DNA from 3 places in the Kocuria sp. CPCC 205260 genome. Region 3 is predicted to be linked to each of the others. Evidence: riboswitches for the same ligand, from Rfam matches in the RefSeq annotation. Region 3 holds a riboswitch; each other region holds the start of a gene.
What was found. A riboswitch is a leader RNA that binds a small molecule or an ion and turns the genes downstream of it on or off. The one in region 3 is predicted to bind S-adenosylmethionine.

Region 1 (9,508 bases), 480 kb from region 3:
GCGCGATGGCCGAGCCGAACGCGACGAGGCTGCTGCCCCCAGTGTAGGCAGAGCCCTGCGATCGGCGTCAGGTGACGGCGATCGCAGGGCTCTGCCGGAGCCGGGGAGGCCGCCGCGTCAGCCGCAGTGCCGGATGAGCGCGCCGCCTGTCAGTCGCCGAGCCGGGCGAGCGCAGCGCCCGTCAGGCGACGAAGGCACGCTCCAGGTCCTCGAGGTGGTCGTCGAGGTCCTCGATCCCGACGGAGAGCCGGACCAGATCCACCGGCACCGCCAGCGACGTGCCAGCCACGGATCCGTGCGTCATTTCGGAGGGCCAGCAGATCAGCGATTCGACCCCGCCGAGGGAGACCGAGAGCTTGTACATCTTCGTGGACTCCGCGAAGCGCCGGGCCGCAGCCTCTCCGCCGTGCACGCGGAAGGAGACCATGCCACCGAAGCCGTCCATCTGCCGTGCGGCCAGCTCGTGGCCGGGGTGCTCGGGCAGTCCGGGGTAGAGCACCTGCGCCACCTCTGGGCGCCCGATGAGCCACTCGGCGATCCGGCCTGCGGTCTCCTGATGGCGCTGCATGCGCAGCGACAGGGTCTTCAGCCCGCGCGCGGCCAGGAAGCAGTCCTGGGGCCCGGCGACCGCCCCGCCGGCGAACTGCTGGAAGCCCACGAGCTCGGCCAGCGTTCCTCCGGGCGAGAAGCCGCCCACGGCCTCGACCTCCCAGGCCCGGTCCGAGACGACGACCGCCCCGCCCAGCACGTCCGAGTGCCCGCCGATGTACTTGGTGGTGGAGTGCACGACGACGTCGGCGCCGAACTCCAGCGGACGCTGAAGGTACGGCGAGGCGAAGGTGCTGTCCACGATCAGCAGCGCCCCGGCATCCTGGGCGATCTGGGCGATGCCCGTCAGATCGGCGATGCCCAGCAGCGGATTCGTGGGGGTCTCGACCCAGATCACCCGCGTGCCCGCCTCCACAGCCCCGCGGACCGCATCGAGCGAGGTGACGTCCACCGGCGTGTGCCGGATCTGCCAGGGAGCCAGGACCCTGGTGATGAGCCGGTTGGTGCCCCCGTAGCCGTCGGCGCCCAGGACCACATGGTCTCCGGGGCGCAGCACCGAGCGCAGCAGCGCATCCTCCGCCGCGATCCCGGAGGCGAACGCGAAGGCCTGCTGCCCGCCCTCGAGCGCGCACAGCTGCTCCTCGAAGGCATTGCGGGTGGGATTGGAGCCGCGGGAGTACTCGTGGCCGTCGCGCAGGACGTTGATGCCGTCCTGGACGAAGGTGGAGGTCTGGTAGACCGGCGGGATGACCGCACCGGTCAGTCGGTCCGGCTCCTGGCCGGCGTGGACGGCGCGCGTGGTGAACCCGCTCATGCCTGCACCTCCTGGCGCTGGTCGCGGCGCGCGCCGCTCGGCTCGTCCTCGGAGCGCACCGGGGCGCCGTCCGTCGACGGTCCCGGGGCACCTTCTGCGGCCGGGATCTCAGCGCCGCGCGCGGCCTCGACGCGCAGCAGCTCATCGAGCGAGGACTGCAGATCGGCGATCAGGTCGTCGACCGCCTCCAGCCCGATCGACAGCCGCAGGGTCTGCCAGCTGATCCCGCCGGCCAGTCGCTGCTCCTCCGAGAGACGGCAGTGGGTCATGGCCGCGGGATGGTTGATCAGCGAGCGGACGTCGCCGATGTTGGCCACCAGCTTGAAAAGCCGCAGGGAGTCGACGAATCCGGCCACTGCGGCATCCGAGCACTCCAGCTCGAAGCCGAAGACCGACCCGACGCCCTGGGGGAAGTCGCGCTCGGCGATCTCCCGATCGGCGGAGCCCTCGATCAGGGGGTGGTGCACGCAGCGCACCGCCGGATGCGTGCTCAGGAACTCGGCGATGCGAGCGGCGCTGTCCGAGTGGCGGCGCATGCGCAGGTCCAGCGTCTCGAGGCCCTGGATGATCTGGGAGGCGTTGAACGGCGAGAGCGTCAGACCCAGGTCGTGCACGAACTTGGCCCGGCACAGATGCAGGAACGGCGAGCCGCCGCGCAGCTTCTCGCACAGGCTGATCCCGCCCCAGCGCGCTCGCGGCTCGGTGAACTGCGGCCAGCGAGCGGCCTCGGCCTCCCAGTCGAAGCGACCGGAGTCGATCACGACGCCGGCCAGCGACGTCCCGTGCCCGCCGAAGAACTTGGTGGCCGAATGCACCACGATGTCCGCCCCGTGCTCGAAGGGCCGGTACAGGATCGGCGTGGCCAGGGTCGAGTCGACGATCACCGGGATCCCCCGCTCATGGGCGATGCGGGAGATCGCGTCCAGATCCGCCAGCGTGGCCAGCGGGTTGCCGATGGACTCGAGGAAGAAGCCCCGAGTGTCCTCCGTGATCGCCTCCGACCAGGCCGAGGGGTCAGCGGGATCGACGTAGGTGACGGTCGCGCCGAGATCGGCCAGCGTGTCACCGAGCAGGTCGACGGTGCCGCCGTAGATCTTCTCCGAGACCACCAGGTGCTTGCCGGGGCCCGTGCTGATCAGCGCGAGCAGGGCCGCGGCGACGGCGGACTGGCCCGAGCCCATGGCCACGGCTCCCACTCCGCCCTCGAGATCGGCGACCTTCTGCTCCAGGACGGCGACCGTGGGGTTGCCCGTGCGGGAGTAGGTGAAGCCCGGGGTGGTCTGGGCGAACATGGCGGCGGCAGCCGCGTGGTCCGGGAATTCGAAGGCCGAGGACTGGTAGATCGGCACCGGCAGCGTGGCCTGGGCGGGGGCGGCAGGGGCGCCCGGATCGGATCCTGTCCGGCCGGCGTGGATCTGGCGTGTGGCCAGCGAGGTCGAGCTCTTGAGCTCGTCGCAGGGCGAGGACGTCATGAGAGGTGTCTTCCGTGACGGGGTGCTCTTGACCTGCACGTCCCGCCGGAGCTTGTTCGTGCGCTGCGTCAGGTGCAGGCCGCTTCGTCATCCGAACCACCCTTGAACATGGGGTTGGTGCACAGCCAAGTCGGAGCTTGGCAGCTGTGTCTCGTGAAGCCGGTCCCATACTAGCACCCCACCGATCGAGCCGTCAGGACCTCCGTGCGGGCGGGACCAGCAGCAGGACCGCCGCGACCATGGCCGCCGCGCCGCCGAGGGCCAGCGGGATGCCGAGCAGGAAGCGGACCTCCAGCACGGCTGCGGAGAAGACGAGGACGGCCGCTGCGAGGATGCGGACCCACGCCCGTCCGTCCGGCGATGAGGAGCGATCGGGACTCGAAGCTCGCAGCGGCGCGGATCCGTCGGCTCGGGGCGCGCTCGAGGGCCGCTCACCCGAGGGCGATCCTCCGGCTGCGGGCCCCTCCGGTTCGGGCTCGCGGGCGACGATCCGCCCCGCCACGGCCTCCAGGACGCCCAGCGGACGCACGACCAGCAGGACCATCGCCCAGCACAGCAGCCCGATCGGCAGGCGCCACAGCCACCACTGCGCCGAGCCGGGCACCGGATCCGGGCCGCCGAGCAGCCACCACACCGCCATCACGGCCACGATCACCGGCAGGTGCCACAGGTACAGGGTCGTGGCCCGCGAGCCGACGACCCAGGCGACGGCCTGCGCGGGACGCCATCGCATGAGCCGCTCGAGAGCCGGCGAGCACAGCTGCAGGACGCAGGCCTGAGCCGCGCCGAGGGCGATCATGCACAGCGTGGGCGGGTTCAGGGCCGACAGTCCGTCCGCACCCCACCAGGGCAGGCTCGTCAGGCAGAGCATCACCAGGACCGACAGGGCCGTGATCCCGAGCAGTCTTCCTGCCGAGGCACGAGCGAAGGATCCGTCGTGGCGGAAGAAGCCGATCTGATGGATCGCCAGCCAGACCGGCGCGAAGCCGAGCAGGCCCCACCACGGCTGCTCCGCGGCGATGCGCAGCACCTCGATCGCAGCGCTGAGCCCCACCAGCGCAGCCAGGGTGAGGACGGGCCGGCGATCGTGCAGCCCGTGCAGCAGCGGCACACCGACCAGGCACGCGGTGTAGGCGCCCACGAACCACAGGTGCATCCCGAGCCCCTGAAGCGCCATCGAGGCCCAGTCGGCGGGCATCCCCACGAGCGCCGCGAGGGCGCCGGCCAGCGCCAGGGCGACCCACACAGCGCTCGCCGGCACGACCAGGCGCAGCAGCCGGGCGCGCACCCAGGCCGGCCCGCGGACGCCCTCCGCCGACTGGCGCGACCACGAGATCGCCGAGGCGCACCCTCCCACCACGAAGAACAGCGGCATGACCTGCACGAGCCATGACACCGGGGCGTACCAGGAGGCCTCCGTGGGTGCCATGACGCTGCGCAGCGCGCCCGTGCTCGGATCCGTCGTGAGCGTGACCAGCAGGATGTGGAGCACGACCATGGCGATCAGGCAGGCGACCCGAGCAGCATCCAGCGCGAGATCGCGCTGCGCAGGGATGGTCTGCGCAGCGCGCCGGCCGCGGGAGGTGCTCAGCTTCGTCACGTCTCCGATCGTCACACGGCGGCGGCATCGCAGGTGGCGCGGCGGGTGCCCGGGAGCGCAGCAGCGCGATTGTGACGTCAGAGCGTCTTCTTCCGCAGGTCAGGGGCATCGGATCGCCCCGAGGCCTTCTGCAGGAAGGCCTCCGCTGTTACGGTTACCCAAGAGTCATTTAGATATGGCGGATCGGGCATGAATCCGCCTGGATCCGCGCTGTGGCAGGGCTGAGAGACAGCTCCGCTTCCCCCGGTGGGTCTGTACGCGGCACAGCGGATCGCCTAATCTGGACTCGGGTCGCACCACGATGACGTCGGAGACCCTTCCCCCGCAATTCCGACGATCAGCGCAGGAGCAGCAGTGACTGTCACGAGCACCAGACTGGGCCGGCTGGGGTCTCCCCAGCACCACAAGACGCCCCGCTCCCCCATGTGCCATGAGTGCACCACCGATCTCTACCTCAAGTTCCGGGTCTTCCTGCCCTCCACCCGCAAGCGCAGCCGCGTCCCGGGGCTGCGCCGGATCATGGGCCGCGTGCTGCGCTGCGCGGTCCGCTCCGGCGGACGCGTCGAGTACTTCTGCCAGAAGTGCGGCACGCAGCAGCGCCACCTCATCCCGGAGGGCTGGGAGCCCACCTCCAAGGGCCTGACCCCGTGCGACGTCCAGGACCTGGCCTCGGTGTTCATCGCCCCAGGCGAGTCCCTGCCCACGGAAGAGGTCCGCCAGCAGCTCCTGGGCCCGGAGCCCGCACCGGCCGCCCGAGCGGAGAAGACCCTGAGCCTCCGAGAGAGCCGGCTCCCGGCCTGATCCGGCCCGCGCCGGAGCCGTCGCTCTGCGCACCCGTCGGAGGCAGATGACACAATCAGGAGGTCCCCTCCCGCGGGCGGCTCGAGCGCACCAGCCCTCGCATGCCGCTCGTTCACCGTCGGTTCATTCCGGGGTTGCAGGGTGGACGACGACCTTCTACAGCACCAGCCCGCTCGGCTCGGCGTCGTGATCCTTCCGATCCCCGCGCCGAGAGGCGCACGGAAACGGAGATGACGTGAAGATTGCGATCCTCGGCGGCGACGGATTCTGCGGCTGGCCTGCCGCCCTGCACCTCTCGGAGAGAGGTCACGACGTCATCACCGTGGACAACATGTCGCGCCGTCGGATCGACGACGAGCTCGGCGCGCAGTCGCTGACCCCGATCCGCCCGCTCGTCGAGCGCCTGCGCGCCTGGACCGAGGTCTCCGGCAAGGTCATCGAGCACCGCCACCTCGATGTCGCCGAGGACTACGAGGGCCTGCTGCAGCTGATCAGCGAGGACCAGCCGGACGCCGTCGTGCACTTCGCCGAGCAGCGCGCGGCGCCGTACTCCATGAAGAGCTCGCGCACCAAGCGCTACACCGTGGACAACAACGTGTCGGCCACGCACAACCTGCTCGCGGCGATCGTCGAGTCCGAGCGCGACGTCCACGTGGTCCACCTGGGCACCATGGGCGTCTACGGCTACGGCACCGCCGGGATGAAGATCCCCGAGGGCTACCTGGATGTAGAGATCCCGCACGAGGAGCAGGAGCCGATCCAGCAGCAGATCCTGTACCCGACCAACCCGGGCTCGATCTACCACATGACCAAGTCGCTGGATCAGCTGCTCTTCGCGTTCTACGCCAAGAACGACCAGCTGCGGATCACCGACCTGCACCAGGGCATCATCTGGGGCACCACGACCGCCGAGACCCAGCGCGACGAGCGGCTGATCAACCGCTTCGACTACGACGGCGACTACGGCACGGTGCTCAACCGCTTCCTCATGCAGGCGGCGGTGGGCTACCCGCTGACGGTCCACGGCACCGGCGGGCAGACCCGCGCGTTCATCCACGTCCAGGACATGGTGCGCTGCGTCGAGCTGGCCCTCGAGAACTCCCCGGCCCCCGGCGAGCGCGTCAAGATCCTCAACCAGATGACCGAGACGCACCGCGTCCGCGACCTGGCCGAGCTGATCGCCCGCATCTCCGGGGCCGCCGTGGAGATGGTGCCGAACCCGCGCCAGGAGTCGGCGGAGAACGAGCTGCACGTCACCAACGACACCTTCCTGGAACTCGGCCTGCAGCCGACCACCCTGTCCGAGGGCCTGCTGCACGAGGTCGAGGAGACCGCCAAGCGCTACGCCCACCGCGCGGACCTCTCCAAGATCCCCGCGCGCTCGCTGTGGAACCGGCGCACCCGGGCCGGTGTCCCGGCCTCCGTGGCCCACGAGTCGCAGGGCAGCTGAGCAGCTTGCGCATCGCGCTGTTCACCGAGGTCTTCCTGCCGAAGATCGACGGCGTCGTCACCCGCATCATGCGGACCATGGAGCAGCTGGAGCAGCTCGGCCACGAGGTCGAGGTCTTCGCTCCGGGGCACCCGCCGACGCAGTACGCCGGGCACCGCGTGCACAGCGTCCGCTCGCTGTCGTTCAAGCCCTGGTACCCCGAGATCAGGGTGGGCCTGCCCACCGGGCGCATCGCGACCCGGATGGCCGAGTTCGAACCGGACATCGTCCACGCCGTGAACCCGGTGTGGCTCTCGGCCTACGGCGTGCTCTCGGCTCGCCGGCGCAACCTGCCGCTGCTGGCCTCGTTCCATACGGACGTCCCGCACTACACGGAGGCCCTGGGCCTGAACCTGCTGCGGCACCCGTCGGAGTCGTGGATCCGGTGGCTGCACAACCAGGCCGAGCTGAACCTGTGCACCTCCGGTCCCATGGTGGAACGGGCCCGGACGGTCGGCATCCAGGATGTCGACCTGTGGCCCAAGGGCGTCGACACCGTGGCCTACACGCCCGGGAACGCGGACCGCGCCATGCGCGAGCGGCTCAGCGACGGGCACCCCGAGGCACCGCTGATCGTCTACGTGGGGCGCGTCTCCAAGGAGAAGAACCTCGACGAGCTGCTCGAGCCGATCCGCCGCCTGCCCCAGGCGCGCTTGGCGATCGTGGGCTCCGGACCGCACAAGGAGGCGCTGCAGGAGCAGTTCGCCGGGACGAACACCGTGTTCACCGGGTACATGTCCGGTCTCGAGCTCGCCCAGGCCTACGCCTCCGCGGACGTCTTCGCCTTCCCGTCGCGCTCCGAGACCCTCGGCCTGGTGGCCCTGGAGGCCTTCGCCTCCGGCGTCCCCGTGGTCGGCGCGCGTGCCGGCGGCATCCCCTTCGTGATCGACGAGGGAGTGACCGGGCACCTGGTGGAGCCCGGGGACGCCGACCAGCTCACCGAGGCGCTGCGGGGTCTGCTCGAGGACCCGCAGCGCCGTGCGCGGATGGCCCAGGCCGCCCGCGACGAGGCGCTCAAGCACTCCTGGAGGGCCTCGACGGAGGCCCTGGTGGACTTCTACACCGAGGCGATCGAGCGCCACTGGCGCGATCACGTGCCGGCCGGTCCCATGCTCAAGCTCGTGGGCGCCGCCGATCAGCGCGCTCTGCGGCTGCCCCCTGCCATCCGGAAGTACACCGACCTGCTGCCCTGAGCCGCCCGCTCAGTGCGGGCGCACGCGCGAGGCGATCCTGGCGATGACGGCCTGCTCCTGGGCCGCACTGAGCTCGATGCCCAGCACCCATGCCCACGCTCGGACCTGCTCGCCGTGGTAGCTGTGCCCGTGGCCGCCGGGGATCTCTATCGAGCGCGGCATGTCGGTGGTGATCTGCCAGAACGTCACCCAGGGCAGCCAGCGCAGCGTCGTGATGACGTCGGGGGCGGGGCGACGGCGCAGCTCCTCGATCCAGTCGAACCGCCGCCAGATCAGCGCCGGGGACCACCACACCACGGGATCTGAGGCATGCTGCAGGTAGGCGATCCGCGGACGCCGCCACGGTCCGTACGGGGCTCCCGAGGGATCCAGATCGAGGTCCTGGGGCCGATTCGCGAAGCGCACGTGCGCCCCGCTGCGGTACACGGGCAGGATCTCGGTGCTGCCCTCGTCCCGATCCGCCACGATCCGCGACCACAGCCGAGTGGCCCGCGGCGTGCCGGACCACACGGCGCCATCGACCGACGACAGCATCTCGTGGATGCTGGCGAAGGCGCCGTGCCCGCCATAGGCCCCGAGCGACTCCCCCGCCGCGAACAGCCGGGGCCGCCGCTGCTGGGCAGGGAGGCTGTCGAGCTCCCGGCGCACGCGCTCGAAGAGAACGCGGCCGGCGCGTCGGGCACCCTGCCGATCCACCACGAAGGCGAGTCCCGACGGCGCGAATGAGTACTGCAGGGTGGCGCTCGCGCAGTCGCCGCCGGTCAGGTACTCGACGCTCGCCGGGGTCCAGTCCTGGATCCAGCCCGTCCCCGTGCCGGTGAGCAGCACGAGCACGCCGCGCTCGAACGCTCCGGTGCGGTGCAGCTCGGCCACCACGGCATCGGCGGCGTCCTCGAGGCTGTCATGGGCGATCTTGCCGGCGAAGACACGGATCGGCTCCCGGTGCTGCCCGGCAGCGGTCTGCGGGCTGAGCCGCAGGCGCTCGAGATCCGCCGCCCGAGGCCCGTCGGCCACGAAGGCCTGCCCGTGCGTGCCCAGGACGTCATAGGACTCGCTCGAGCCCGGCCCGCCCGAGCGCTCGGGCTCCGCGGGACGACGGCGGCCGTCGGCCCAGCGGCGATTGGCGATCGTTGCGCGGCGAACCATGCGCCGGGCGATCTGCGCGATCAGCAGGCGGTTGGTCAGCGCCACCGCGCCGAGGCCGGCGACCGAGGCCAGGCCCGGGCCCACGAGATCCCGCGAGATGAAGCGCACGCCGCCTGCGACCGTGGAGCGGATCCAGTGCATGACCCAGCCGAAGGCCACGCCCCCGAGCCACCACGACGTGCCCACGGCGTAGCCGATCACATGGGCTCGCGGGCCGCCGTCGCGGGTCTCGACGAGCTCGGAGGTCCGCCGCTGCGCCCCCGCCGAGCGAGCCAGAGCCGCCGCGGTGACCGCCGACGCCCCGCCGATCAGCGCCGCCGTCAGGGGGTGCAGCCGCCCACGGCGTCGGGCGGGATCCGTGCGGCTGCGGAAGTCGGCGGCCGCACGCCGGATGCCCGGTGTGGGGCGCTCGCCCAGCCGCAGCCCGAGGTTGTGCAGGCCGAC
Region 2 (9,508 bases), on a different contig from region 3:
GCACGAAGTACTCGATCTCCATCTGCTCGAACTCGCGGGTGCGGAAGATGAAGTTGCCCGGGGTGATCTCGTTGCGGAAGGCCTTGCCGATCTGGCCGATGCCGAACGGCGGACGCTGACGGGCAGCCGTCACCACGTTGAGGAAGTTCACGAAGATGCCCTGGGCGGTCTCCGGGCGCAGGTAGTGCTTGCCCTTCTCGTCGTCGACGGGGCCCAGGTAGGTCTTCATCAGGCCCGAGAACTGCTGCGGGTCCGTCCACTGGCCCTTGGCGCCGCAGTTGGGGCAGTTGATCTCGGCCATGGACTCGGGCGCGCGGCCCTTCTTGTCCTCGAAGGCCTCCTCCAGGTGGTCCTGGCGGTGGCGGGTGTGGCACGAGGTGCACTCGACCAGCGGGTCCGTGAACGTGGCGACGTGGCCCGAGGCCTCCCACACGGCCGAGGGCAGGATGATCGAGGAGTCCAGGCCCACCATGTCCTGGCGTCCGCGCACGAAGGTCTGCCACCACTCGCGCTTGATGTTCTCCTTGAGCTCCGCGCCCAGGGGGCCGTAGTCCCAGGCCGAGCGCGAGCCGCCGTAGATCTCACCCGCCTGGAACACGAAGCCGCGTCGCTTGCACAGCGAGATGACGTTGTCCAGCGTGGACTTGGGGGCCATGAGATGCACACTCCGGTATCTGCCGCGACCGCTGGCTGCGGCCTGGCGTGGGGTTTCCGTACGGGGTCCTCGGGTGCACGAAGGCACCGACCGCCAGGGTAGTCAACGACGACGACGGCCCGCGACTCCCGGTGCGCTCAGCGGTGCTCAGCTCTCCAGACGGCGAATGCGGTCATGTCTGCTCCCTGTACGGCGACCCTGATCAGCCGCTCCGACCGAGCAGCTCGACCAGCTGCGCCTCACTCAGCGGCGGATGCTCGGAGGTCGCCTCGGGAAGGGAGATCGCATCCAGCAGCAGATCCGCGTAGCGGTGCACGAGCTTCGGATCCACAGACCCGGCGCGCTCCTGCACCGCCCCGAGCATCGTGAAGAACATCGGCAGGTCGGCAGAGCTGAAGTCGGCGCGGATCTGGCCGTCGCTCTGAGCGCGCGCGATCAGCTGCTCGATCAGCGGGATGAACTGCGCGCGGACCCTGAGCAGACGCGCCTGGTGCTCCGAGCGCCCGTCGAGCAGCTGCCCGATGGCCACGGAGTCGCTGATCCAGCCCACCACGGTGCGCAGGAAGCGGAAGAGGCCCTCGCGGGCGTCGTCGTCTCAGGCGGCGCTCGCCCGCCGCTTCCAGGGCAGGGACACGACGACGAGGCCCACGAAGGTCAGCGCCGTCCCCAGCACCGTCAGCGGGGCGACCACCGCGCCGCTGGTCGGCACGAGAAGATCCAGCAGCAGCGCGCCGGTGAGCATCCCGGCGGTCAGGGACAGGCTCGTGCGCAGGATCCCGATGATCCGCGAGAGCACCGCTCCTGCCGCCACGAACAGCACGCCGCACACGCCGCCCAGGTAGAGCCACCATTCGGAGGGGAAGTGCCACGGCGGCAGGTCAGCGGTGAGCCGGTGGATCACCGTGGCGACGATCAGCGCCAGCACGCCCTCGGCGAAGTTCAGCACGGTCGGGGTGATCGGCGTCCCGGCCTCCGCCCCGATCCGCCCGTTGAAGGCCGTCTGCAGGGCGGAGCCGAGGCCGGCCAGCACGGGCAGGAGCAGCAGCGCCAGGATGAGGGCCGGGCTGCGGGCCTCGGCGCCGTCGTCGCCGAAGTGCGGCAGCTGCGCGATCAGCACGGAGATCACAATGATCCCCGTGCCCAGCAGCCGCCAGCCGGTCAGCGGCTTCATCCCGCCGGGGCCGATGCCCGCACGGTCCACCCCGAGCCCGCCGACCGACTGGCCGACGACCATGCCCAGGATGAACACCGAGACGCCCACCATCGGCGTGGTCACGGTCTGCACCACCACCAGGAACGCGCCGAAGACGCCGGAGAGAAGGAAGATCGCGGGCAGGCGTCGGGCCCGGAAGGCGCCCAGCGCCGTGATGAGGCCGCGCCGCCCGGCAGGGATCAGCACGGTGCCCAGCAGCACGATCGCGAAGCCCACGGAGAAGCCGGTGAGGCCTGCGGCCACGGAGTCCCCGGTGCGCGCGCCCAGCTCGCCGTTGACGCGCGACTGGACGGCCATGGCGCCGCCTGCGAGCACGGCTGCGATCTGGGCGATCAGCACCGTGACGGGACTGTGGGTCTGCGCCGGGGCCCTCACGACATCCTGGGGCGGCTGCGGGTTCTCGGGCTGGTCGGCATTCTCGGGGAGGGGTTCTGAGGTGGGCACCGGATCAGGCTACTCCCGGGGCCTTCCGGTCCTCCCCGAGCTGGGCTCATGGCCTCGGTGGGCCACAATGGAGCCATGACCACCACCGGAAGCACCCCCGAAGAGCTGCCCATCCGCGACGAGATGATCCGACTGGGCCAGGCCCTCAAGCTCGGCAGCCTGGTCGAGGACGGCGCCATGGCGCGCACCGCCGTCGAGGAGGGCATGGTCCAGGTCAACCACGACATCGAGACCCGCCGCGGCCGACAGCTGCACGACGGCGACGTCATCACTTACAACGGGACCTCGCTGGTCATCCGCGCCGAGGGCTGAACGGGCCCCGGCCTGGCTCAGCGTCCCAGGACCATGCGGGTCAGGTACTCATTGACGTGCCCGATCTCCTGCGGCGAGACGCTGTGGCCGATGCCCTGGTAGTGGACCTTCATGGTGTCCGCATGCTCCACGAGCCACTCGGCGGTCATGTCCACCAGCTGGTCGTTGACGATGGGGTCCTGCGGGTCGCGGCCCCAGAAGAGCTTGAAGGGCTTCTCCTTCAGCTCGTCGTCGCGGAAGATCTCCAGCGGCTCCGGCACCACGAAGCCCGACAGCCCGATGACCGCAGTGATCTCGCTCGGCATGGCCCGCACCAGCGACGTGGCGATCGACATGCCCTGGGAGAACCCCAGCAGCGTGGTCGACGGACGCCCCTCGGCCTGCTCCCGCAGCCACCCCACGAGCGGCTCGACCGCGGCGCGGATGGCCTCGGGTCCGAAGGCCTCCTCGTCGTAGAGCGGGAACCAGCTGTAGCCGGGAGGCTGGGCCAGCGGGGCGCGCACCGAGGCCACTACGAAATCCTGCGGCAGCTGCGGCACCAGGCCCATGAGGTCCTGCTCGTTCGAGCCGAAGCCGTGGAAGAGCACCAGCAGGGGCGCCTCCGGGGACTCGGCGGGGTCACGGTTCCACATCACGACGGGGTTTTCGCTCATGCCGACCATCATGGCATCCGCGCGCAGCACGCCCCGCTTCCGTCGCTCCTCTCGCTCCCGCGCGGAGGAACTGCCGCTGAGGGGACGCAACGAACGTCTTCCCGCGCCTGAATCGTGTCGCACGCGTCCCTTCACGAGATCTCGCACTCGGGCGGCGGCTCGTCAGGGCCCTGCGAGCTCCCACGCCCGGACCGCTTGCCGATGTGCCCGCACCAGGGCGACGATCCTCGGCTCGCATCCAGGATCCGTCGGATCCACGACGTCGAGATCCGTGTGCACCACACGCAGCTCCGTCCACCCGGCCGCTTCCGTAGCCCGCTGCCGCTCCACATCCCGAAGTCGCTGCCGCGGGTCCTCGTGGACCGCACCGTCGACCTGCACGGCCAGCCGGTGCCTGCGATCCGCGAGGTCAGGGTGGACCCGACGGCCACCCGGGGATCGGATCTCGACATCAGCCTCCCACCCGGTGAAGCGATGGTCCTCCAGCACGAGCCGCGTATAGGTCTCCAGCGGCGAGTCCACTCCGGCGACCGCGCGCAGCAGGGCCTGGCGCACCCTGCGGACGCCGCGATGGCTCTCGAACCGCTCGAGATCGGTGCTGAGGTCTCTCTGGCTGCGAAGCGCCGGCACGCCCCGGCTGATGCCCGTGCGGTGCTCGCAGATCACACCGTCGATGACGGCCACGAGCTGCTGGTGAGTCATGACGTGCCGACCGCGAGCGTCAGTCGATGCGGCCAGGTCCAGCAGTGTTCGGGCCGGGGACGTGAGGCGGACCGAGCCGTCGGTCCAGAGATCCTCGGCATGGAACTGACTCCGGTGCCCGACGACGCCGTGTCCTCGAGGCCTTGATCATGTCGAGGAGCACAGATGGATGCCGCCGACATGCCCGAGCCTGCCGGGGAGCCGGAAGTCGTGGAGGATGGCGGCCGTCGTGTGGCTGGCTGCCCAGCCTTCCTGCTGCAGAGCCGGGAGGATCCTCAGCAGACCGGATCTGGTGCGGGGGTCAGGGCGCGAATCGGCGCAGGACCACAGGCCCTTGCCCCAGGAGCAGTACTGCCTCCCCGACAGATGACGCTTGGCGACGCCTGCCGCTTCAGCCTCGGCGGTCGTGAAGACGCGGCCCTGCAGGCAGGCAGGTGGACTGTGACGTGGTCTCGGCATGGCAGACAGTGCAGCGGATCACGGCGCCGACCGATGCGAACGGATCCGCTCCCCGCCGTCGTCGCCCCGGTCCAGTGCCCGAAAGGGCGTCTGTGGAGGCATGAACGCCGTACTTCGGATCTGCGTTGCCCGGGATTCCGTGTGGACCGGGGATCTCGTGCGCGCAGTACGCCGAGGGGACGCACAGGGCGCACGGGATCGCCGACGGGACGCATCGGACGTCTAATCCGGCGTGAATCGTGACGAATGGGTCCCCTCGGCGGCGAGGAGGGTCGATGCGTCGCTTCGGTAGGGCCCCTCAGGAGAGGAAGGCGGCTCGGACCAGCTCGCCGATCTGCTCGTGCTCGATCAGGAAGCCGTCGTGCCCGGCGCCGGAGCGTATGGTGCGGTGGGGGACGTCGCCGGGCAGAAGCCGGGCGAGGTCCTCGGATTCCGAGGGCAGGTAGAGCCGATCCGAGTCGACCGAGGCCACGAGCCAGTCGCAGGTGGTGGCCGCGAGCGCCTGCCTGACGCCGCCGCGGCCGCGGCCGACGTCGTGGCCCATGAGGGCGTCGTTGAGCACCAGGTAGGAGTTGGCGTCGAAGCGGCCCACGAGCTTGGCGGCCTGATGATCCAGGTAGCTCTCGATCGCATACCGGCCCCGACGGCGCCCCGGCAGCGGCGCCCCCGGATCTTCGCCGGCCTGCGCCGCATTGCCGAAGCGCGCATTGAGGTCCGGTGCCGCGCGGTAGGTGGTGTGCGCGATCCGCCGTGCGATTCCGAGGCCCACGGAGGGGATGACGCCGTCGTAGTAGTCGCCGCCGCGGAAGTCGGGGTCGTTGCGGATCGCCAGGCGCTGCGCCTGGCCCCATGCGATCTGCTCGGCGCTCGAGGCGGCGGTCGAGGCGATCACCGCACAGGCGCGCACCTGCTCGGGGAACGTGGCGGCCCACTCGAGGGCCCGCGCACCGCCCATGGAACCGCCGACGACCAACCGCCAGGACGCGATGCCCAGCTGCTCGGCCAGGCGCTGCTCGGCGCGCACCGAGTCGCGGATCGTCACCGCGGGGAAGTCCGATCCCCACGGAAGACCGGCCCGCGGGCTGCCCTCCGGGATCAGGGTCGACGGACCCGTGGAGCCGTAGCAGCCCCCGAGCATGTTGATGGCGACCACGAAGAAGCGGTCGGTGTCGATCGCCCGCCCGGGCCCGATCAGTCCGTCCCACCAGCCCGGTGCCTCGGCGGAGACACGGTCAAAGGAGGTGGCGTCCTCGGCGACCCGTCCGCGCGTGACATGGGTGTCTCCAGTCAGCGCATGCGCGACGAGCACCGCGTTGGAGGCGCGGTCGTCGAGCTCGCCCCAGGTCTCGTAGGCCAGCTCGACATCGGGCAGCACGGCCCCGGATTCCAGCCCGAGGTCGCCGATGCGGGCGCGGCGCAGCAGCCCCTCGGTGCGGAAGGGCTGCTGCGAGCGCGCGGTCGTGCTCTGGATGGCGGTCACCTCAGACCGCTCCCCCTGCGCCGCGCGCCTTGACCGCGGCGAAGCCGAGCTCCAGGTCCGCGAGGATGTCGTCGATGTGCTCCAGTCCCACGGACAGGCGCACGAACCCCGGGGCGACGCCGGCGGCCAGCTGCTCCTCCGGGGAGAGCTGAGCGTGCGTGGTGGAGGCCGGGTGGATGACCAGCGAGCGGACGTCACCGATGTTCGCGACGTTCGAGTGCAGGCTCAGCGCGTCCACGAAGGCCTGGCCGGCCTCCGAGCCGCCGTCGAGCTCGAAGCCGAGGATCGAACCTGCGCCGCCGGGGACGTACTTCTGCGCACGCTCGTGCCACGGAGAGGACTCGAGCCCGGCGTAGGACACGGATTCGACGCCCTCGTGGGCCTCCAGCCAGGTGGCGACCGTCTGAGCGTTGGCGACGTGGCGCTCCATGCGCAGCGACAGCGTCTCGATGCCCTGCTCGATCAGGAAGGCGTTGAACGGGGAGATGGCAGCGCCCATGTCGCGCAGCAGCTGGGTGCGGATCTTGAACGCGAAGGACACGTTGGCCCCGAACGGCCCGTTCTCCCCGAAGACCTCGCCGAACACGAGGCCGTGATAGGACTCGTCCGGCTCCGTGAAGCCCGGGAAGCGATCCGGATAGCGGGTGTAGTCGAAGCGCCCGGAGTCCACGATGAACCCGCCGACCGAGGTTCCGTGCCCGCCGAGGAACTTGGTGGCGGAGTGGATCACCACGTCCGCGCCGTGCTCGAACGGCCGCAGCAGGTAGGGGGTCGCGATGGTGTTGTCGACCATCAGCGGGACCTCGGACTCGTGGGCGATCGCGGAGACCGTCTCCAGGTCCAGGACGTCGTTGCGGGGGTTCGGGATGGACTCCGCGTAGAAGGCCTTCGTATTGAGCTGGACGGCGTCGCGCCAGGCCTGGGGATCGTCCGGATCGGAGACGAACGTGGTCTCGATCCCGAGCCGGGACAGCGTGTGCTTGAACAGGTTGAACGACCCTCCGTACAGCGACGGGCTGGCCACGATGTGATCGCCGGCCCCGGCCACGTTGAGGATCGCGTAGGTGGTGGCGGCCTGCCCGGAGGAGACCATGACGGCCGCGGTCCCGCCCTCCAGGGAGGCGATGCGGTTCTCGACGACCTCGGTGGTGGGGTTGGTCAGTCGGGTGTAGATGGGCCCGACCTGGCTGAGCCCGAAGCGACCGGCTGCGGTCTCGGCGTCCGGGAAGACGTACGAGGTGGTCTGCTGGATCGGCAACGCACGGGCGCCGGTGACGGGATCGGGCTCCTGACCGGCGTGGATCTGACGGGTCTCGAAGCTCCAGCCCTGCGGGGCGGAGGGGGTGGGCTGCTGTGCGGACATGTCGGCGACTCCTTGTCTTCCGGGGCCGCGGACCGAGGTCCGACGCACCCGTCGGACCGGGTGCCGTGACCCGCGCTTGCCGTGTGCGCGTCTGCGCACCGGCCCGGTCCTCACCCAGGGCACCCCACCGCGGAAGGAGGGTTGCCGGCCAGCTAGCTGGGGCTTGTCGCTGGCTCTCGTGACCTGCCTTCCATTCTCGGACGAGCACGGCTCCGGCGCAAACCCGCGTGCGGCGTCCTGTGGCGGCCGCTGTCAGAACAGCAGGGGCCCGGCCAGGAAGCCCACGGCGTCCAGCAGGAAGTGCGCGATGATCAGCGGCATCACGCGTCCGGTGCGGCGGTAGAGCCACAGGAACACCAGTCCCATCACCACGTTGCCCAGCGCCGGACCGACGCCCTGGTACAGGTGGTAGCTGCCGCGCAGAAGGGCCGAGCCGATCAGCACGGCCGGCCACGTCCATCCCACGCGCAGCAGGCGATCGGCCAGGAACACGACGACGATGATCTCCTCCACGAGCGAGTGCCGCAGCGCCGAGGCCAGCAGGAGGATGACCTCCCACCAGGATGTCCCGCCCGCATTCGTGACGATCTCGGCGGTGATCCCGAGCTGGCGGCCCGCCTGGTACAGCGCCAGGGTGCCCAGGCCCATGACGGCGAAGAGCAGCGTCCCCAGGCCCAGATCCGCCAGCGGGGCTCGGCGGTCCAGGCCGATCCGGTGTAGCAGCCCGCGCAGCTGACCGGCCGAGCCCGCCAGCAGATAGAGCGCCAGCAGCGGCGGGACCAGAGCCAAGAGGATCCCGAGGCTGCGGCGCAGGACGTCGAACAGGGGGAAGCCGCTCTGCGCCGCGTTCATGGAGGCCGTCGACTCGGCGATCGAGCTGGTGGACAGCGTCTCGGCGAGGTCGAGGAGCGACCAGAGGGCGCTGGCCCCCAGCGAGACGCCCAGCACGAGCAGGATCTGCAGCCACAGATCGGCGCGCTGGGAGCCGAATGACGGCTGGGCTGGGGCCTGAGAGCGCTGTTCGGTCATGGGCTCCATTGTGGGCCAGGGGCACGACGGCAGCGGCCTGTGCTGTCGGCGCCGGTTCCTACGATGAGCGCCATGACCTCCCAGAACTCGGATCTTCCGCTCGCTCCCCCGTCGGCCGTGCGTCGCGACCACGTCCGCGAGTTCCACGGCGATGCCTTCCTGGACCCGTACGAGTGGCTGCGGGACAAGGAGTCCCCGGAGGTCATCGCGCATCTGGAGGCCGAGACCGCCTACGCCGAGTCCGCCACCGCCCAGCTGGCCCCGCTGCGCGAGCAGCTCTTCCAGGAGGTCCGGAACCGCGTGCAGGAGACGGACCTGTCGGTGCCGTGGCGGCGCGGCGACTGGTGGTACTTCACGCGCACCGTGGAGGGCGGGGAGCACTCGGTGCAGTGCCGCGTCCCGGCTGCTGAGGAGGGGTGGGAGCCGCCGCAGATCGTGGCAGGCCAGTCCCTGCCCGGCGAGCAGACCCTCCTGGACGGCAACGCCCGGGCGCAGCCGCACGAGTTCTGGTCGCTGGGCGCCTTCGACATCACCCACGACGGCACCCGGATGGCCTGGGCCGAGGACACCACCGGGGATGAGCGCTTCACGGTGCGCGTCCACGACTTCGCAGCCGACCGGACGCTCGACGACGAGATCCCCAAGACCTCCTACGGCGCCTTCCTCTCGCCCGCCGGAGACGCCGTCTTCTACACCGAGGTCGACGACACCTGGCGGCCCTGGCGCCTGCGCCGGCACGTGCTCGGGACCCCGCTCGAGCAGGACATCACCATCGCCCAGGAGGACGACCCCGGCCTGTGGCTGGGGGCCGAGCTCTCCTCGGACCGGCGCTGGCTCGTGCTCGAGGCCGGGTGCTCCGAGTACTCCGAGGTCTCGATCCTGCGCATCGAGGAGGCCGGCGAGCAGGCCCCACAGGTGGTCGTGCCGCGCGGGGCCGGCGTTCTCGCCTCGGCGGAGCCCGTGCGGATCGACGGCCGGGACGTCGTCCTGCTCCAGCACGATCGCCAGGCTCCGGATGGGCGCCTGAGCCTGATCGAGCTGTCGGACCTGCCCGGCGAGTCGGCGGAACTGCCCGGCGACGGATTCCCGCCCGGCATCTACATCGTGGCACCCAGGGAGGGGCTGCGCGTGCTGGGCTTCGCCGCCACACAGCATCACCTGGTTCTCGAGGTCCGTGAGGACATCCTGCCGGGGCTGC
Region 3 (9,508 bases):
CTCATGGGCCACGCCGAGGTCCCGCTGGAGCGCCTGCGCGAGGCCCACGAGGCCACGCTCCCGCGCCACTTCGGCTGAGGTCGTGCCCTGCGGCGCCCGGCCGCCCCGGGAAGGGACGGCCGGGCGCCGCTGCCGTAGACTCATGCCCAGGAAACAGTCTTGAGACGGATTCGCTCCGAGTCCGGTCGCAGCGCGTCCGTCCCGGACGCCGGACGACAGATCTCGAGTCCGTCGAGGCAACGGAGGTAGCCGCCGTGACCGTCGAGAGCACGAGCCCCTTGGATGCGCACAGCATCACCACCGAGCGGCTCGAGCTGCGCCCGCTGACCCGCGAGGAGGTCGAGGCGGCCTGCCGGTTCGAGCGCCTCCCGCAGTTCCACCCGGAGTTCCCCACTCCGGACGCCCGCGACGTCCTGCAGGCCGTGCAGGACTCCGGGGAGTTCTTCTTCACGGAGTCCCTGTACTCCCCCATGGCATGCGTGCAGCGCAGCACCGGACTGATCATCGGCATCGCCGGGTGGTCCGCACCGCCCATCGACGAGGCCCTGGAGATCGAGGGCTTCCTGGTGCCGTCGTGCACCGGACAGGGCTACGCGACCGAGGCCCTGCCCCGCCTGGTGGAACTGGGCCTGCAGGATCCGCGCGTCACCTCGATCCGCGCCTCCCTCCCGGACAACCACGCCAGCCTGGGACCGTTCCTGGAGCGCAGCGGGTTCGCAGCGGTCGAATCCGCAGGCACCGAGGCCGAGTACCGCTATGCCCCGTCGCAGCCATGAGCTCGGCCGCTCGGCGCGCCTGCCCGGGGTCGTCGTCATCGATATGGCATTCGGACCCCGCCGGGTCCATGATGTGAGGCATGACTCCCCTGTCGCGTGATCTGCATCCCTCCAACGGGAGAAGAGCGCCGAAGGACGAGGTCGTCGTCTCGATCACCTCGGCCCTGAATCACCGCGGCCGCAAGGAGGAGGCGCACCCTCCGGTCGATCACGACGACTTGGACGACATCTTCCCCACCCCGCAGCAGCAGGAGCTGCTGCACCTGCTCGCCGAGGGCGCCGACGACGAGTTCGCGGCCCGTCGCCTGGGCCTGGAGCTGGCGGAGCTGCGGCGGATGCTCATGGAGCTGGGCTCGCAGCTCGGGGCCTGCAACAGGTTCCAGCTCGCGCTGCACGCCCGCGAGGAGGGCTGGATCTGAGCACGTCGGCCCCCAACGCGAAAAGTCGCAGGACCACCCCCCAGATCGCCGCCGAGACCTCCGCAGACCGCTCGCTGCTGCTGCCGCCCGTCCTGGCGACCGTGCTCACCGCCGCCGTCGCCTTCTGGGGCATGACCGTCCCTCAGTTCTGGTTCGACGAGGCCGCGACCATCTCGGCCACGAACAGGCCCTTCGGCTCCCTGCTGCGCCTGCTGCAGGACGTCGACGCCGTCCACGGCCTGTACTACGTCCTCATGCACCCGTGGGTGGCACTGTTCGGGACCTCCGAGCTGGCCATGCGGACCCCGTCGGCGCTGGCCCTGACGCTCGCCGCACCGCTGATCACCCAGGTGGCCATGACCTATGCCCGCCGCTGGTTCCCGGACCGGGTGCTGCTGAGCGGGCTGATCGCCGGTCTGCTCTTCGCCGTCCTGCCCGGTCTGTCCTGGGCAGGCCAGGAAGCCCGCGGCTATGCCATGGCCGTCCTCGCCTCCGTTGCGGCGCTGTGGTGCTTCGAGCGCTTCCGCGACCGCGGAGGCACGGCGGCGCTGGTGGGCTTCGCGGTGCTGCAGGCCGCCGCCGTCGGATTCTCCATGTACGCCGCCTCCGCGGTGGTGCTCTACCTCGTGCGAGCCCTGGCCTGGGGACGTCGTCCGTTCCTGAAGGTCCTGATCGCGGCAGGAGGCACCACCGGTCTGGTGCTCCCGCTGGGGCTGAGCGCCCTGTCCCAGAGCAGCCAGATCAGCTGGATCGACCTGACAGTGAGCAGTGTGATCAGGAGGATTCTCCTGCGCACCGTTCCGATCAGTCCTGGGAATCGGGGTGAGCCGTGGAACGACGTCGCCCTCGAGCTGGCTCCGTGGTTCATGGGACTGATCGCGCTGATCCTGGCCGCGGGCCTCCTGCGCGGTCCCGGCCGCCGGCTCGTCCTGTGGCTGCTGAGCTTTCCCCTGTTCCCCATGGCCTGCATTCTGCTGGCCCAGATGATGGGCAAGCAGCTGTTCCAGGAGCGCTACTTCACCTATGCGACCCCGTTCCTGGTCCTGGCCCTGACGGCGTCCCTGGCCACGATCCGATGGCGACCCGCGGCGGCGGTGCTGAGCGCGGGCCTGCTGGGGCTGTCCGTCCCGTCGCTGCTGGGGCAGAACACATGGGACGCCAAGGGCGGTGACAACTACGCGACGGCATCTGCTCTGGTCGCCCGGAGCGAGACCGTGATCTTCATGGACCGGTCGAACCGCGGCGTCCTGCTCGCCTATCCGCCGGAGCACGAGATCGCCGATCCCATGCTCCAGGAGGACCGGATCAGCGCGGACAACCTCTACGGGCTGAACCGCCCCGGCTACGAGTCCTGGGAGATCGACACCGTCGGCGCCACCTCCGTGGTCTCCAACAAGGAGAACAAGTTCCACGACACCGTGCTGTCCCACCTGCGGGACAACGGCTGCGAGCAGACGCAGGAGGACCGCAGCACCCGCTTCCGGATCACCCTGCTGGAGTGCCCGGCCCCGGCTGCCGGGTAACTCGGCGTCATACCGTCGTCACCTCGGAGGCGCCCCTCGCCCTAGGCTGTTGTCCCATGACCGAGAACCTCCGTGCCGAGACCGAGCGAGTCCTCTCCGCGGTCTCACCTGCCACGCGGCGCACCCTCGAGGAGTCCGCCGGTCGTCTTTGGGCCTGGGCCCTGGAGACCTCCGAGCGCTTCCCGCCCACCCCGGACGTGAAGCTCGCCATGGCCTCCAGCGGCGCCGTGCTCTCCGGGTACACCGTGATCCACATGCTGGGCAATCTGCAGGTCTACCTGGGACGCGGCCGCTTCGACTCCTACGCCCACCACCTGCGCACGCTGGGGGCGCCGGTCCTGCCGCGGCGCACCGTGCTGTGGGCCTTCCGGGTCGTGCTGCTGGCCGATGCGCTGACCCACCTGAGCTGCGCGGCGGTGCTGACCGTGCGCGCCCAGGCCTCCGAGCGCCGTGCTGCCGCTCAGCCCAGGCCGCTGCCGCAGGGTCGTCGGCGCACCCGCTGGCAGAGGCTCAAGCGCTCCATGCGCTCGACCGGCACCGTCCTGGGGCTGTTCACGGCCTTCCACCTGGCGGATCTCACGCTGGGCACGCGGCCGGCCGCCTCGCGCCGTCACGAGCCCGGTGCCGCCTACGACAACCTGGTGGCATCCCTGCGCCGCCCGCCCGTGGCCGGGCTGTACCTGGCCGCCATGCTGGCGCTGGCCGCCCACACCTCCCAGGGCCTGGTCCAGATCGGCAATGACACCGGCTTGTCCGCCCAGCGCGGTGCCCGCGAGCGCTTCGAGCTGGCCGGGCGGCTGGTCGGCACCGGCGTGGCCCTGGGCAACGCCTCCATCCCCGTGGCCGTGCTCCTGCGCCTGGTGCGCTGAGCCGTCCTCCCCCGCACTGCAACACCGCCTTCCGCGACCGGGTCCCGGCGCGAGGGCACCGAAGGAGTCCCATGCGCATCACCGGCACCCTGCAGGTCGAGGTCTGGCGCCAGGCCGACGGCGAGTCCGAGGGCGGTTTCGAGACCCACACCGTCACCGGCGTGAGCCCCCAGACGACCGTGCTGGAGCTGCTCGACCTGCTCAACGAGCAGCTGCCCGAGGGCATGGAGCCGATCTCCTACGACGACGGCTGCCGCGAGGGCATCTGCGGCAAGTGCGGCGTCACGGTCGACGGCGTGGCCCACGGCCCCCAGCTCAACCGGGCCTCGTGCCAGCAGCAGGTTGCGGCCTTCACTGACGGCGAGCGCGTGCGGATCGAGCCGCTGCGCGCAGCCGCCTTCCCCGTGAAGAAGGACCTGTCCGTGGACAAGAAGGCCGCGCTGCGCACCGTGGTCAAGGCCGCCGGAGGCCCCGTGGGCATGAAGGCACTGACCGAGGCCGGGTGCATCAGCTGCGGGGCCTGCGTGGCCGCCTGCCCCAACGGCTCCGGCCAGCTGTTCGTGGGCTCGCTGCTCACCGAGCTCCCCCCGCTGGCCAAGGACGACGACGACCGCCGCACCCGCTCCGGCAAGGTGCTCGACGCCGCCGAGGAGAGCTTCGGGCCGTGCTCCACCCTGGGCGACTGCACCGAGGTCTGCCCCGCCGGGCTGCCGCTGGAGAATCTCTCGGCAGTGGCGAGGGAGCATCTGCGCCGTCGTCGCTGAGTCGCCAGGCCGCGGCGGCGGCCTGGCGCTGCGGCGCCGGAGTGCGCCTCCGGGATTCTTGTAGTTACACGCCTGCGCGCCCCTTAGCATTCGCAGTTGCGAACACTCGGGCGGGGTCATATATTTGCATCAGCAACTCACCTCTCCCGCTCGACCAGGAGTCCACGATGCACCCCTATATCCCGCAGGCTCAGCCCTACGCCTACCCGCAGGCCACCTGGTCCCCGAGGCCCTCCGCGCCCGGCAGCGCCGTCACCGCTCTGGTGCTCACGATCCTCGTGCTGGCCGGTGCACTGTTGCTCTCCCCGCTCACGATCCTGTTCTCGATCGGCGCCGCGTCCACAGTCACGGAGCCCGACTTCGGCGGCACCGCCGATCTGGTCGCTGCCATGCTCGTCGCGTTCCTGCCCCTGGGCGCCCCGGCGATCCTGGGTGCGGCGCTGGCCATCTACCCCCGCATCCGCATGCCGCGCGAGATGTACCCGTCCTCCGGGGTGAAGACTGCCGCAACCGTCTTCCTGGTCTTGCATCTGCTCACGCTCGTGCTCGCCGTCATCTTCGGCGTCCTGCCGCAGGTCCTGGTGCTGTGAGCACGGCACCACCGCGTCATGGGGCTTGTGCTGTCGGAGCCTTCTTGTAATTTCAGGACACGTTCAAGAGCGCGGCCTCACGGGCCTGGCCGGCCGCGCAGCAACCCGAACTCGATTCCCGGGTGCTTCCAGAGCAGAACGGGCCTCAGCGCACTCGCTGAGGCAAGACTCGACGGGGTCGCGCTGCGCGGCCCGGAAGGCAGGACCTCATGTCCGACGCACTGCACCAAGCACTGGAGTCGAAGCGCTCCGATCTCGAGCATCTGCATCCCTACAACGTGCCGCTGCACCTCGCACCGGAGGCACCCGTGGTGCCGCCGCGCACGAACCACCGGTGGATCGACTTCGGAGATCGGGAGGCCCGGGAGTGGAGCAGAGTCCTGTTCCTCCTCCCCCGCAAGGGCCACTCAACGACCGTCATGGCCTGCGCGCACAGCGTGTGGCGCTTCGGCAACCTGCCCAACGTGAACAATGCCCCGGAGGTGGCTCGGGCCGCCCGCGCTCTCGGACACACCCCGGAGAGCGCCTGGGAGATGCTGGTGACGTTGATCGTCATGCGCCAGGACCAGGAGCACGACCCGGATGTCGCCTACGACCTGAGGGTCTGGGCCCTGTGGATCGAGCGCATGAACCACCTGGAGGACCCGATCACAGCGGCAAGGCACTGCTTGAAGGCCGTCGGTCAGCGCTGATCGGGGCCCTCGGCGACCGACCCGACGAAACAGCCCTCCTCCCCGCCGCTATGGCTGGGAGGAGGGCTGCGTCGTCGTTCAGCGGCGGAAGCGGGTCAGGCCTTGCCCACGCGCTTCATCTGCTGGGTCCAGAACGCGCCGGTGGTGATCACGTCGGTGCCGTCCCAGGCATCCAGCCCGGTGAGGCCGGGGATGTCGGAGCCGTTGAAGGTGGGCTCCTCACCGCGGCGGCGCTGGGCCTCGTAGTTCTTCATCACCTTGACGGCGACGGGCGCCAGGAGGATCAGGGCGATCAGGTTGATCGTGGCCATGATCGCCATCATCACGTCGGCCAGAGACCACACAAGATCCAGGGCGACCACCGAGCCGACCATCACGGACAGGAGCACCAGCAGGCGGTAGCCGTTCATCACCGCGCGCGAGCGGGTGAGGAACATGATGTTCGCCTCGCCGTAGAAGTAGTTGCCGATCACCGAGCTGAAGGCGAACAGGAAGATCGCGATGGTCAGGAAGTGGACCGCCCAGGTGCCCAGCTGCAGACCCAGTGCCGTCTGCGTGAGCGAGGCGCCCTGGGCAGAGTCGCCGAAGCTCGGGTTGGACAGCAGCACGATGAACGCCGTGACCGAGCAGACGAGCCAGGTGTCGAAGTAGACGCCCAGGGACTGCACGAAGCCCTGCTTGGCCGGGTGAGAGACGGAGGCCGAGGCACCGGCGTTCGGCGCGGAGCCCATGCCGGCCTCATTGGAGAACAGTCCGCGGCGCAGGCCCTGGACGAACACGGCCATGAAGCCGCCCACCACGAACTCGCGGATGCCGAAGGCGCCCAGGACGATGTCGGCGACCATGCCGGGGACCTCGCCGATGTTCAGGACGACGACCAGGAGCCCGAGCAGCACGTACAGGATGGCCATGACCGGCACGACTGCCTGGGTGACCGCGGAGATGCGGCGGGCGCCGCCGAAGATGATGGAGGCGGTCAGCACGACGACCACTGCGCCCACGATCAGCTTGAAGGGCAGGGCCCCGGCGGCCGACGGGTCGATGTCCAGCGAGCCCGACAGCGAGTCCACGATCGCGTTGGACTGCACCGAGTTGAACACCAGGCCGTAGGTGACGGTGATGATCACCGCGAACAGGATGCCCATCCAGTGCTTCTTGAGCCCGTAGGTCATGTAGTAGGCCGGTCCACCGTAGTAGCCGGTCTCGCCCTTGCGCTTGTAGAGCTGGCCCAGCAGCGACTCGACGAACGCGCTGGCGCCGCCGATGGCCGCGATGGCCCACATCCAGAACACGGCGCCGGGCCCGCCCACGCTGATCGCGATGGCCACGCCGGCGATGTTACCCGTGCCCACGCGTGAGGCCGCCGAGACGGTGAACGCGCGGAACGACGAGATCGACTTCTTGCCGTCCGGGTCCTCACCGGGAGGGTCTCGCAGCACCCGGAACATTTCCGGGACGGACCGCCACTGGACCGCCCTGGTCCTGATCGTCAGGTAGATACCCGTGCCGATCAGGATCGCGAAGACGATCCAGCTCCAGATGAAATTGCCGACGCTGCCGACGAGCTCAGTGAGCTGCTCCATGTGCACTCCCGCTTCTCAGAGGAATCTGCCGGAGCGATCACAGGCCGTTCCCAGCAGTTGGAGCAATGTACATCACCCCGGTTTCCGGCGAGTTGCGGCTGGTGCCCCGACTGCCCACGCGAAGCGCCGAGCTCGAGGACCTCAGTCCTCGACGACCCGCACCGCCCCCTTGTCCGCCGAGGTCACCATGGAGGCGTAGGCCTTCAGGGCCTTGGACACCTTGCGCTCGCGCGGCTTGGTCGGCTTCCAGGGGGCCTCGCCCTTCTCGGAGCGACGACGCGCCAGCTCGGCGTCGTCCACATTGACGCGCAGGATGCGGTTCTCGACGTCGATCTCGATCTCATCGCCCTGCTCGATCAGGCCCACGGCACCGCCGGCGGCGGCCTCCGGGGAGATGTGCCCGATCGACAGCCCCGAGGTGCCGCCGGAGAACCGGCCGTCGGTGATCAGGGCGCACTCCTTCCCCAGGCCCAGGCCCTTGAGGTAGGAGGTCGGGTAGAGCATCTCCTGCATGCCGGGCCCGCCCTTGGGGCCCTCGTACTGGATGACCACGATGTCCCCGGACTTCACGTTCTTGGACAGGATCTCGAACACGGCTTCGTCCTGGGATTCGACGACGAACGCGGAGCCCTTGAAGTGGAACAGGGACTCGTCGATGCCCGCGGTCTTGATGATCGCGCCGTCCTCGGCGATGTTGCCGAAGAGCACGCACAGCCCGCCCTCCTTGGTGTAGGCGTGGGCGACCGAGCGGATGCATCCGTCCTGGGCGTCGAGGTCGTGATCCTCGTACTCGTTGGCCTGCGAGAACGCCTGCGTGGTGCGCACCCCGCCCGGGGCGGCCAGGAAGTGGTGCTTCGCCTGCTCGGTCGCCTTGCCGGAGCGGATGTCCCACTCATCGAGCCACTCGCCCATGGTGGCGGCGTGGACGGTGTGGACGTCCTCGTCCAGCAGCCCACCGCGGCGCAGCTCGCCCAGGATCGCGGGGATGCCGCCGGCCCGGTGGACGTGCTCGATGTGGTACTTCGTGGAGTTCGGGGCGACCTTGGCCAGGCAGGGCACGCGCCGGGAGATCTGGTCGATGTCCGACATGGTGAAGTCGACCTCGGCCTCCTGCGCGGCGGCCAGGATGTGCAGCACCGTGTTGGTGGACCCGCCCATGGCCACATCCAGGGTCATGGCGTTGGCGAAGGCCTCCGGGGTGGCGATCGAGCGCGGCAGGACGGAGTCGTCGTCGTCCTCGTAGTAGCGCTTGGCCGAGGCCACGATCCGGGCGCCGGCCTCCTCGAAGAGGCGCTTGCGATTGATGTGCGTGGCAAGAGTGGTGCCGTTGCCCGGAAGGGACAGGCCCAGGGCCTCGGTGAGGCAGTTCATGGAGTTGGCCGTGAACATGCCCGAGCACGAGCCGCACGTGGGGCATGCGGACTCCTCGATCAGCGCGAGCTGGTCATCGGTCACGGACTCGTCCACGGCCAGGGACATGGCGTCCACCAGGTCCACGCGGTGCTCCACCACGCCCTCCACGCCCTCGCCGGACTCCATGGGCCCGCCGGAGACGAAGATCGTGGGGATGTTCAGGCGCATGGCGGCCATGAGCATGCCCGGGGTGATCTTGTCGCAGTTGGAGATGCACACCAGGGCGTCGGCGCAGTGCGCGTTGACCATGTACTCGACCGAGTCCGCGATGATGTCGCGGCTGGGCAGCGAGTAGAGCATGCCGTCGTGGCCCATGGCGATGCCGTCGTCCACGGCGATCGTGTTGAACTCCTTGGCGACGCCGCCGGCCTCCTCGACCGCGCGCGCCACGAGCTGGCCCATGTCCTTGAGGTGGACGTGACCGGGCACGAACTGGGTGAAGGAGTTGGCGATCGCCACGATCGGCTTGCCGAAGTCCTCGCTGCCCATGCCGGTGGCGCGCCACAGCGCGCGGGCGCCCGACATGTTGCGGCCGGTGGTGGAGGTGGCGGAACGAAGCTGCGGCACGGTTCTCTCCTCTGGTGCCGCCGCGGCAGGAGACCGCGGCGGACGACGGATGCGAGCGGGCAGGCGGACTGCGGCCTGCACTGCCCCGATTCTCTCGTGAACGCGCCTCGGAGCGGAAATCTTCCGACGCAGGGCTTGCCGTATCGCCCCATCCGGGTATTTTCTATAGTGAACACTCGAGCTCGACCGCCCTTCCTCGCGAAAGGACCCTCCCCATGAGCACTCCCACCAACGGATCCCCTCAGGACTCCGGCAGCAACGGCAGCTCCTCCGGCTCCCAGCACTCCGCCCCGAACTTCGGCGGCGGCTGGC

Region 1: linked by a shared signal. The riboswitch ahead of RF645_RS07130 (O-acetylhomoserine aminocarboxypropyltransferase/cysteine synthase family protein) and the one ahead of RF645_RS04910 (hypothetical protein) in region 3 are both predicted to bind S-adenosylmethionine.
Region 2: linked by a shared signal. The riboswitch ahead of RF645_RS10080 (bifunctional o-acetylhomoserine/o-acetylserine sulfhydrylase) and the one ahead of RF645_RS04910 (hypothetical protein) in region 3 are both predicted to bind S-adenosylmethionine.

What each region holds. Positions count from the first base shown of each region.
Region 1 covers NZ_JAVKPT010000002.1:526,227-535,734, reverse strand. Annotated here, with positions in the region: gene RF645_RS07135 (cystathionine gamma-synthase) at 182-1,363, opposite strand; gene RF645_RS07130 (O-acetylhomoserine aminocarboxypropyltransferase/cysteine synthase family protein) at 1,360-2,835, opposite strand; SAM riboswitch class IV at 2,885-2,994, opposite strand; gene RF645_RS07125 (acyltransferase) at 3,029-4,435, opposite strand; gene RF645_RS07120 (hypothetical protein) at 4,790-5,236, shown strand; gene RF645_RS07115 (NAD-dependent epimerase/dehydratase family protein) at 5,472-6,686, shown strand; gene RF645_RS07110 (glycosyltransferase family 1 protein) at 6,692-7,918, shown strand; gene RF645_RS07105 (alpha/beta-hydrolase family protein) at 7,928-9,508, opposite strand, start outside.
Region 2 covers NZ_JAVKPT010000006.1:14,459-23,966, forward strand. Annotated here, with positions in the region: gene RF645_RS10045 (glycine--tRNA ligase) at 1-655, opposite strand, end outside; partial or broken gene RF645_RS10050 (hypothetical protein) at 858-1,226, opposite strand; gene RF645_RS10055 (DMT family transporter) at 1,251-2,312, opposite strand; gene RF645_RS10060 (RNA-binding S4 domain-containing protein) at 2,388-2,624, shown strand; gene RF645_RS10065 (alpha/beta hydrolase) at 2,642-3,277, opposite strand; gene RF645_RS10070 (endonuclease domain-containing protein) at 3,440-3,979, opposite strand; gene RF645_RS10075 (homoserine O-acetyltransferase) at 4,737-5,909, opposite strand; gene RF645_RS10080 (bifunctional o-acetylhomoserine/o-acetylserine sulfhydrylase) at 5,920-7,281, opposite strand; SAM riboswitch class IV at 7,349-7,465, opposite strand; gene RF645_RS10085 (CPBP family intramembrane glutamic endopeptidase) at 7,534-8,310, opposite strand; gene RF645_RS10090 (S9 family peptidase) at 8,383-9,508, shown strand, end outside.
Region 3 covers NZ_JAVKPT010000002.1:46,838-56,345, forward strand. Annotated here, with positions in the region: gene purL (phosphoribosylformylglycinamidine synthase subunit PurL) at 1-78, shown strand, start outside; gene RF645_RS04880 (GNAT family N-acetyltransferase) at 255-776, shown strand; gene RF645_RS04885 (response regulator transcription factor) at 857-1,195, shown strand; gene RF645_RS04890 (glycosyltransferase family 39 protein) at 1,297-2,718, shown strand; gene RF645_RS04895 (succinate dehydrogenase) at 2,775-3,587, shown strand; gene RF645_RS04900 (2Fe-2S iron-sulfur cluster-binding protein) at 3,659-4,351, shown strand; gene RF645_RS04905 (hypothetical protein) at 4,519-4,941, shown strand; SAM riboswitch class IV at 5,003-5,116, shown strand; gene RF645_RS04910 (hypothetical protein) at 5,151-5,633, shown strand; gene RF645_RS04915 (sodium:alanine symporter family protein) at 5,729-7,216, opposite strand; gene ilvD (dihydroxy-acid dehydratase) at 7,358-9,196, opposite strand; gene RF645_RS04925 (hypothetical protein) at 9,412-9,508, shown strand, end outside.